Regions from separate parts of the Brevibacillus sp. WF146 genome, predicted to be linked through region 1. Evidence: riboswitches for the same ligand, from Rfam matches in the RefSeq annotation. Region 1 holds a riboswitch; the other holds the start of a gene.
The links. A riboswitch is a leader RNA that binds a small molecule or an ion and turns the genes downstream of it on or off. The one in region 1 is predicted to bind S-adenosylmethionine.
Positions count from the first base shown of each region.

Region 1 (4,192 bases):
ACCAGACGGGAGACGACCAGATTGACGTGAAAATCATGCTGCCCAAGTCGTATCAGGACGACATCAGCTACTTGCAGCAGCTGCGCATCCCGACGGCGAGCGGCGCGCAGGTCGCCCTCTCTTCCGTCGCCGAGATCGTCAAAAAGGACGTGCCGCAGCTGATCAAACGGACCAACCAGACGCGGGAAGTGACGATCAGCAGCGAGTTTGTCGGACGCGACCTGAACTCCGTTACCCGTGACGTGACGGCCAAGCTGAACGCGCTGTCGCTGCCGGACGGCTACACGATCGAAGTCGGCGGACAGAGCAAGGAGATGGCCGAGTCGTTCGGAAGCCTGGGACTGGCGATCATTCTGTCGATCGCGCTGGTCTACATGGTGATGGCCAGCCAGTTTGAATCCCTGTTTACGCCGTTTATCATCATGTTCTCCATCCCGCCGACGTTCATCGGCGTGGTCGTGGGGCTGCTTACGACCGGCTATCCGCTGAGCGTTCCGGCGCTGATCGGGTACATCCTGCTCATCGGGATTGTCGTCAACAACGCGATCGTCCTGATCGACTACGTCAACCAACTGCGCAAACGGGGCGTGGAGCGGAACGAGGCCATCCTCCAGGCAGGTCCGATCCGGCTGCGTCCGATTCTGATGACGACGCTGGCGACGATTCTGGCGATCACGCCGCTTGCCTTTGGCGGCGGGGACGGGAACGAATCGCAGGCGCCGATGGCTGTTGTCGTCATCTTCGGTCTCAGCTTCTCCACGCTGATCACGCTTGTGCTGATTCCGGTCGTCTACTCCTGGTTTGACGATCTGGGTCAAAAATGGCGCAATCGCAAAGAGAAACGCAAGCAGAAAAAATCGGCCGGCCAGGAAATGCCGACGTTGGGATAGGAGGCTACACGGTATGAAGATGAACAAGGGAAGTCTTGGGCTGCTGCTGGCCCTGGCAGTCGCCCTGGCAGGTTGTACGGCTCCGGATGCGGCCACGCAGCAGACGCAAACGGAAAACAAGCCGGTGCCGGTACAAGTCGATACAGTGAAAAAAGGAAGCGTGTCCACGCGCGCGGGGGTAACCGGGAAACTGGCCCCCAACAAGGAAGTCACCTTGGCGCCCAAAGTGAGCGGCAAGATCGTGCAGTTGAACGTGAAACTGGGGCAGTATGTCCAAAAGGGACAGGTGCTCTTCTCCCTGGAAAAAACGGACCTGGTGAATGCGGTGCAGCAGGCGCAGGCGGCGTACGACCTCGCCGTAGCCAACCTGAAGCAGAGTGATGCCACCACCAGCCAAGGGCTGCAGCAGGCGAAAAACGGTCTGGTGCAGGCCGAGCAGGCGCTGCGGGACGCGGAACGCAACTACCAGCGCATGTCCGAACTGTACAATCAGGGGGCGGTGTCTCCTCAGCAATTGGAACAGGCACAGGCGACCCTCACAAACGCGCAGACGGCGTATGCCAACGCCAAGCAGGCGCTGGAGGCGGCAGAAAAGCGGACGGGAGTGGCCGTCACCCAGGCATCCGTGGAACAGGCCCGCGTCTCGCTGGAAAACGCCCGTGAACAGTTGGCCAACGCGACGGTGACCGCCCCGATCTCCGGCTTCGTCTCCGCCGTCAACGGACAGGTAGGGGAGATGGCTTCGCCGCAATCGCCGGTGGTCACCATCGTGGATACCGACCCGCTGATCGTCAAGGCCAACCTCTCCGAAGAGGAAGTAACGTCGGTGAAAAAAGGGGACAAGGTGAAGATCCAGATCTCCGCCCTCTCCAAGGAGCTGGACGGCACGGTGAGCGCGATCAGTCCCGTGATGGACCAGACGCTGCGCGCGTATCCGGTGGAGATTTCCCTGGCCAAGCAGGACGCCTCGCTGAAGGCGGACATGGTCGTCAGCATCCAGTTTGCGAAACAGCAGGCCGCCAACATGCTGGTGGTGCCGCTCAAGGCCGTCTTTGACGAGAACGGCAAGCGGTTCGTCTACAAGCTGGAAGGCGACACGGCGAAAAAAGTGGAAGTCCAGACCGGCACCGAATCCAGCGATCTGGTGGAGGTAAAGGCGGGCCTGAAGGAAGGCGAGAAAATCGTCGTGCGCGGCCAGACGCTGCTGAAGGACGGCGCCAAAGTGCACATCCAGCCGACATCTTGACACTGCCGTTTTGCTCAAGTAGTATGAAAGAGATTACCAACCAGCGCAGTCCGGACGCTGCGGTGACCGTGAACGGACGTCGTGACGAGGGACCGGCATGATCGCCGTCCCGCCGGATGTGTGCTGGCATGAAGCTGTGACGCAATCGAAACCGAATAGCATGCAATGACCTTATCCAGAGAGGCGGAGGGACTGGCCCGATGAAGCCCGGCAGCGGATCTGCCCGTACGGCGGCAGATGCTGTGCCAATTCCAGCAGGAGCATTCCTGACAGATAAGAACGTGGAGATGTCGATCTGCCCCTTTTTCTGTACAGGAAAAAGGGGCTTTTGCCTACGTGCCGATGTCTGCACGATTTACCCGAGGGAAAGGAACGAGAGACCGATGCGCATCCAACCGTCCGCCATGATTGACCGACTGCCGACGCAGTTTTTTGCCTCGCTGGTGGCAAAAGTGAACAAAGCCATTGCCGCCGGCCATGACGTGATCAACCTGGGGCAGGGTAACCCCGATCTGCCCACGCCGCCGCACATTGTTGAGGAACTGCAGGCCCATGCGGCCCGGCCGGTCCACCATAAATACCCGCCGTTCAGCGGCCGTCCGGAGCTGAAACGGGCCGTCGCCCACTGGTACAAGCAGGAGTTTGACGTCGATTTGGACCCGGAAGAGGAAGTGGCCATCCTGTTCGGCAGCAAGACCGGACTGGTGGAAATCTGCCAGGTGCTGCTCAATCCGGGCGATGTGGCCCTGGTGCCGGATCCCGGCTATCCCGATTACTGGTCGGGCGTGGCGATCGCCGACGGGCGGATGGTGATGATGCCGCTGCGCGCCGCGAACGGCTTCCTGCCGGATTACGGCGAATTGGCCCGGGAGGATCTGGACAAGGCCAAGCTGATGTTCCTGAACTATCCCAACAATCCGACAGCGGTCAATGCGCCGTTCGAATTTTTCGAAGAGACGGTCCGCTTCGCCCGCAAGCACGAAATCGTCGTCTGCCACGACTTCGCCTACGGAGCGATCAGCTTCGACGGCAAGAAGCCGGTCAGCTTCCTGCAGGTGCCGGGGGCCAAAGAAGTGGGCGTGGAGTTCTACACGCTGTCCAAGACCTACAACATGGCCGGCTGGCGCGTCGGCGCGATGGTCGGCAACCGGGAACTGGTCCGGCTGATCAACCTGATCCAGGACCACTACTTCTGCAGCCTGTTCGGCGCCATCCAGATGGCGGCGGCCCGGGCGCTGACCGATTCCCAGCAGTGTGTCCGCGAGCTGGTCGCCGTCTACGAAAGCCGGCGCAACGCACTGTTTTCCAACCTGCACCGAATCGGCTGGGAGGCGGCACCGTCGCAGGGATCGTTCTTCACCTGGCTGCCGGTGCCGAAAGGGTTTACGTCCGCCGATTTTGCCGACCTGCTGCTGGAGAAGGCCCATGTCGCCGTCGCGCCAGGCGTCGGCTTCGGTCCCACCGGCGAAGGATACGTCCGCGCCGCGCTGCTGGCCAGCGAAGAGCGGCTGGCGGAAGCGGTGGAGCGGATTGAGCGTTTGGGTATTTTCTCCCCGTGCAAAAAATAGTTCATGTCCTAGAGAATGAGAGTTGACCGCCAGGGTGTTCGCAGAACGGCCTTGGCGGTTTGATTTTTTTGAAGTGACTTCCGGCCCAAATAGGCGAGTGTCGTAGAGCCCGAAACCGGGTGGGCGAATAGCATGGAAAAGGGCGGGGGCGATCACCCATGCCGCGCCAATGCGAAAAAATCCATTCTCAGTAAAAATCATTCTCAGCATTGACAGATAATGATTTTCATTATACGATAGGTATGGTAATGATAATTGATCTCAATGATCACGTTTGCTCGGCAGGAGGGTGTCATGCGCTATCAGATCAACGGATACACCGACATGTACACGGTCATCACCAATGAGCGCAAGGTAGGCGGCGCCGTTGAAGCGGGCCTGATTCGCCTGCGGTCCGGCGAGGAGTTTGCCAACGCCGTTCTCACGCGGCTGGAGATGTCCGGCGCGCAGTATTGCTCGCTCGGTTTTGTCACGGAGGAGGGCAAGCG
Region 1 covers NZ_CP109943.1:1,345,028-1,349,219, forward strand. The annotation lists gene A6764_RS06500 (efflux RND transporter permease subunit) at 1-890, shown strand, start outside; gene A6764_RS06505 (efflux RND transporter periplasmic adaptor subunit) at 904-2,136, shown strand; SAM riboswitch class I at 2,305-2,416, shown strand; gene A6764_RS06510 (pyridoxal phosphate-dependent aminotransferase) at 2,520-3,704, shown strand; gene A6764_RS06515 (hypothetical protein) at 3,999-4,192, shown strand, end outside.

Region 2 (4,192 bases), 1.5 Mb from region 1:
CATCAATTCCGCCTGGCTGGTCTTGGGGGGCGGGCTTGTCGGTCTGGCGGCGGCTTATATGTGACGGAGACAGTCAAAGCCATCCGTTTGGAAGAGACCCGCTGAACAGCCAATGTGCCGCAGGGAACCCCGTGATTCCCGAAGAGGGCCGCCCATGAAACAGATGAACCCGCCCCCGGAACCGCGAACATCAGGTCCGGCAGAGGCGGGTTTTTTTACGGAAAATGATTTCCGGCAGGGCCGGCCCGCTGCGTCATGCAAAGGCCGGGGCGGCCCCGGTTGGCTGTTTAATCAGCCAACTGCTCGATGTCTTTCAGCATGTTGTCCATATCCATGTCGGACGCCATCCCGTACATGCGGCGCATGTTGCCGTCCTTGTCGACGAGGAACATGCGGGCGGTGTGGGCAAACGAACCGTCAGGCTGTTTCAGGACGGCGATGCCGAAGTCTTTGGTCACTTTTTCCACGGTCGCTTGATCGCCGCGCAGGAAGTACCAGCCGCTCTGATCGGCGCCAAACTTGTCCGCGTACGCCTTGAGCACTTCCGGCGTGTCCCGCTCCGGGTCAAAGGTGATCGTCACAAACGCCACCTTGTCTCCAAACAGCCCTTTGGCCTTCAACTGTTCCTGCATCTTGGCCATGTTAAACGTCGTGGCCGGGCAGATGTCCGGGCAGTGGGTAAAGATGAACTCCACCAGCCGGACCTTGCCGTTGGTTTCGGACAGGGTGAATGTGGACCCGTCAATGTTGTCCAGCGTAAAGTCGTTCATCTGTTTGACGACGGGGATCTGGCTCTTCTGCCAGTACTGGTAGCCGAATACCCCGACGACGAGCAGCGCCAGCACGGCGGCCGCCACGGTAAACCAGTGGCGCTGCCAGAACGACGCCTTGCCTTCGCTCATCTTGCTCTCCTCCTCATCCTGATCGCGCTGATCCCCGACAAACGGCGATCACGCGCATCTTTCTTTCTGCAGCGCTGCGTTACGCTTCCGTTTCCCCCGGCCAGGCGAGCATGCCGCCCACCATGTTGGCCGCGTCGAAGCCCAATTCCTGCAAATATTGGGTGGCCATGTGGCTGCGGGCGCCGCTTCGGCAGACCAGCACGACCGGCGTCTCCTTGTCCAGCTCGTCGACGCGATACGGCAGAAAGCCGAGCGGAATCAGTTTGGCTTCCTTAATGTGACCGCCATTCCACTCCTCCACTTCGCGTACGTCGATGACCTGCAGCTTTTCTCCCGCAGCCAGCTTCTCCATCAGCTCCTGCGGCGTGATTTCCTTTACCCCTTGATCCGCCATGTTTACTAGCCTCCTGTATCTTCATGAACGTTGATTCCATACCGCCTCCCATCATACCATACCGGCGGCTATTTTCGAACAGGCCGTCCCTGCACGGACGCGGCGTCACAACGGGAAGAGCCCGAGCCGCAGGATCAGCGACGGGATCAGCAGGAACCGGCCGGCGATCTGCGCGATCATCAGCATGGTGCTCATGGCCGGGGCTGGAGGTTACACAGTGCATCTGTATCTTTCTCATAATCACCCCTATTATAGGGCTGCCCCGGCCGGAAAGTTGTGAACGAGAGAGGGCGAAACGGTTACGCAATTGTGACGGGGAGCGCTGCGGTTCCTGCTTCAGCCCGCCGTGTACGGATTCGTCACGGACCGCTTCTCCCCTGGCCGCCCGTTCCTTTTCCGCCAGATACCGGAGAAAATCGTCCCGCTTGAAGGCGTGCAGCACACAGGGGTGCTGCTGCCGCTGCTCCAGAGCGGCGTGCTCCTCGGGATACTCGCTTTCCACGTGGAGCGTGACGTAGGGCAGCTTCTCCTGCGCTTTTTGCGAGCGGATGTTGGTCGTCCGCGCCCCGGCGAAGACGATGTCCAGGTCCAGTTCGCCAAACGCGATGGACAAAATCGCTTCCTTGGCGAGCTGGTTGTACCCTTTCCCCCAGTACGCCCGGCCCAGCCAACTGCCGATGTGACAGCGCCGCCGCTCCCTGTCGATGAACATCAGCGTGGTGACGCCGATTAACTCCTCCTTTTCATTGAAGACGACCCGGCTGACGGCTCTCCCTGCCCGCTCCTCTTCCGTAATGTGCCGGATGAACCGCTTCGTATCCTCGACCGACTGGTCCTGCAGGCTGAGCGCGCCGCTGACGGCCGGATCGGAAACCAGCGCAAACATGCGCTCCGCATAGGCCAAATCGTGTGGACGCAAGAAAACAGCAATCATGATAATTCCCCCTGACTTACTCGGAAATTTGTATTGACCGAATCCGGCTGTCCCCCTATAATACCAGATAAGCACAATTTGCAAAATTTCCACGATTTCATCAAGAGCGGCGGAGGGACAGGCCCGATGAAGCCCGGCAACCGGCAAACAAGCCTGCTTGCATGGTGCCAATTCCTGCAGAATCCCGGATTCTGAGAGATGAAACGGCCGCTTGATCGGGAATGACCGAAGCCTTCTTTCTCTCCGGAAGAAGGCTTCGTTTGTTATCCATCCTTTATCCAGGAAAGAGGGAGAGATGCCCATGTCGGACCAACGCCAGTGGAAGCCGGAAACCATCGCTCTGCACGGAGGACAGTCGCCCGATCCGGTGACGGGAGCGCGCGCCGTGCCGATTTACCAGACGACCTCGTACGTGTTTCGCGATACGGAGCACGCCGCCAACCTGTTCGGGCTGAAAGAGACGGGCAACATCTACACGCGCATCATGAACCCGACCCAGGACGTGTTTGAACAGCGGGTCGCCCTGCTGGAAGGCGGTGTCGGGGCGCTGGCCACTTCCTCCGGGCAGGCGGCGATCGCCTTTTCCATCCTCAACATCGCCCATGCCGGCGACGAAATTGTCGCCTCCAACAGCCTGTACGGCGGCACCTACAACCTCTTCTACCACACGCTGCCGCGGCTCGGCATCACCGTTCACTTCGTCGACCAATCCAACCCGGACCATTTCCGCTCCAAAATCAACGAAAAGACAAAAGCGCTGTTCCTCGAGACGATCGGCAATCCGCGCATGGACGTGGCCGACATCGAGGCGATTGCCGCGATTGGCCACGAACACGGAATTCCGCTGATCGTGGACAACACCTTTGCCACTCCGATCCTCTGCCGTCCGTTTGACCACGGAGCGGACATCGTCGTTCACTCCACCACCAAGTTCATCGGCGGACACGGCACGGCCATCGGCGGCATCATCGTCGACTCCGGCAAGTTCGACTGGAGCAGCGGCAAGTTTCCCGGCCTGACCACGCCCGACCCGAGCTACCACGGCATCGTCTACACGGAAGCGCTCGGCCCGCTGGCGTACATCGTCAAGGCCCGCGTTCAACTGCAGCGGGATATCGGGGCCGCCGTCGCGCCGTTCAACGCCTTCCTGTTTCTGCAAGGGCTGGAAACGCTGCATCTGCGCATGGAGCGGCACAGCGAAAACGCCCTGGCCGTCGCCCGCTATCTGGAGGCACATCCCGCCGTGGAGTGGGTCAGCTACCCGGGATTGGAGAGCGATCCGCACTACCGCCTGGCGCAAAAGTACCTGCCGAAAGGAGCGGGGGCCATCCTCACCTTTGGCATTCGCGGCGGCGTCGCCGAAGGGAAGAAGCTGATCGAGTCGGTCAAGCTGTTCTCCCATCTGGCCAACGTCGGCGATTCCAAGTCGCTCATCATCCATCCGGCCAGCACGACCCACCAGCAGATGTCGGAAGCGGAACAGCTCGCCGCCGGCGTCACCCCGGGCCTGATTCGCCTCTCCGTCGGCACGGAGGCGATCGACGACATTCTCGCCGATCTGGAGCAGGCGCTGAAGCAGGCGGTGCCCCAGCAGGTCGGATAAGGAACGGGTCTGGTCCGTTGGGGCGCCCCGACGCGCCCAAAGCGGCCGGGGATGGCGAGCGTCTGCGTTCGTTTGCGTCAAACAGCGAAGCGGGAGTTCCCCTTCGCTGTTTTTCTTGTTTCCGACGCCTTTTCTTCACCCTCTGTTCCCGCGGCTTTCAAGCGCCCAGTTGCTTGACTGTGCGCCGCCGATGAAGGTCGCAAACGTTCCCCCGCCGATCAGCGGCGCGCTCGTTTCAGAGGGCCGTTTTTCCGATCAGGATAATTTTATGAAGATTTGGCAAAATCAGGCGTTCCGAGGTATAATACCTTCCATACTGGAACAACCGGGTCTCGCGCCCTATTTTCCCATAAAGGAGA
Region 2 covers NZ_CP109943.1:4,322,366-4,326,557, forward strand. The annotation lists gene chrA (chromate efflux transporter) at 1-64, shown strand, start outside; gene A6764_RS21480 (SCO family protein) at 288-902, opposite strand; gene A6764_RS21485 (rhodanese-like domain-containing protein) at 982-1,296, opposite strand; partial or broken gene A6764_RS21490 (GNAT family N-acetyltransferase) at 1,655-2,230, opposite strand; SAM riboswitch class I at 2,325-2,435, shown strand; gene A6764_RS21495 (homocysteine synthase) at 2,532-3,833, shown strand.
Region 2: linked by a shared signal. The riboswitch ahead of A6764_RS21495 (homocysteine synthase) and the one ahead of A6764_RS06510 (pyridoxal phosphate-dependent aminotransferase) in region 1 are both predicted to bind S-adenosylmethionine.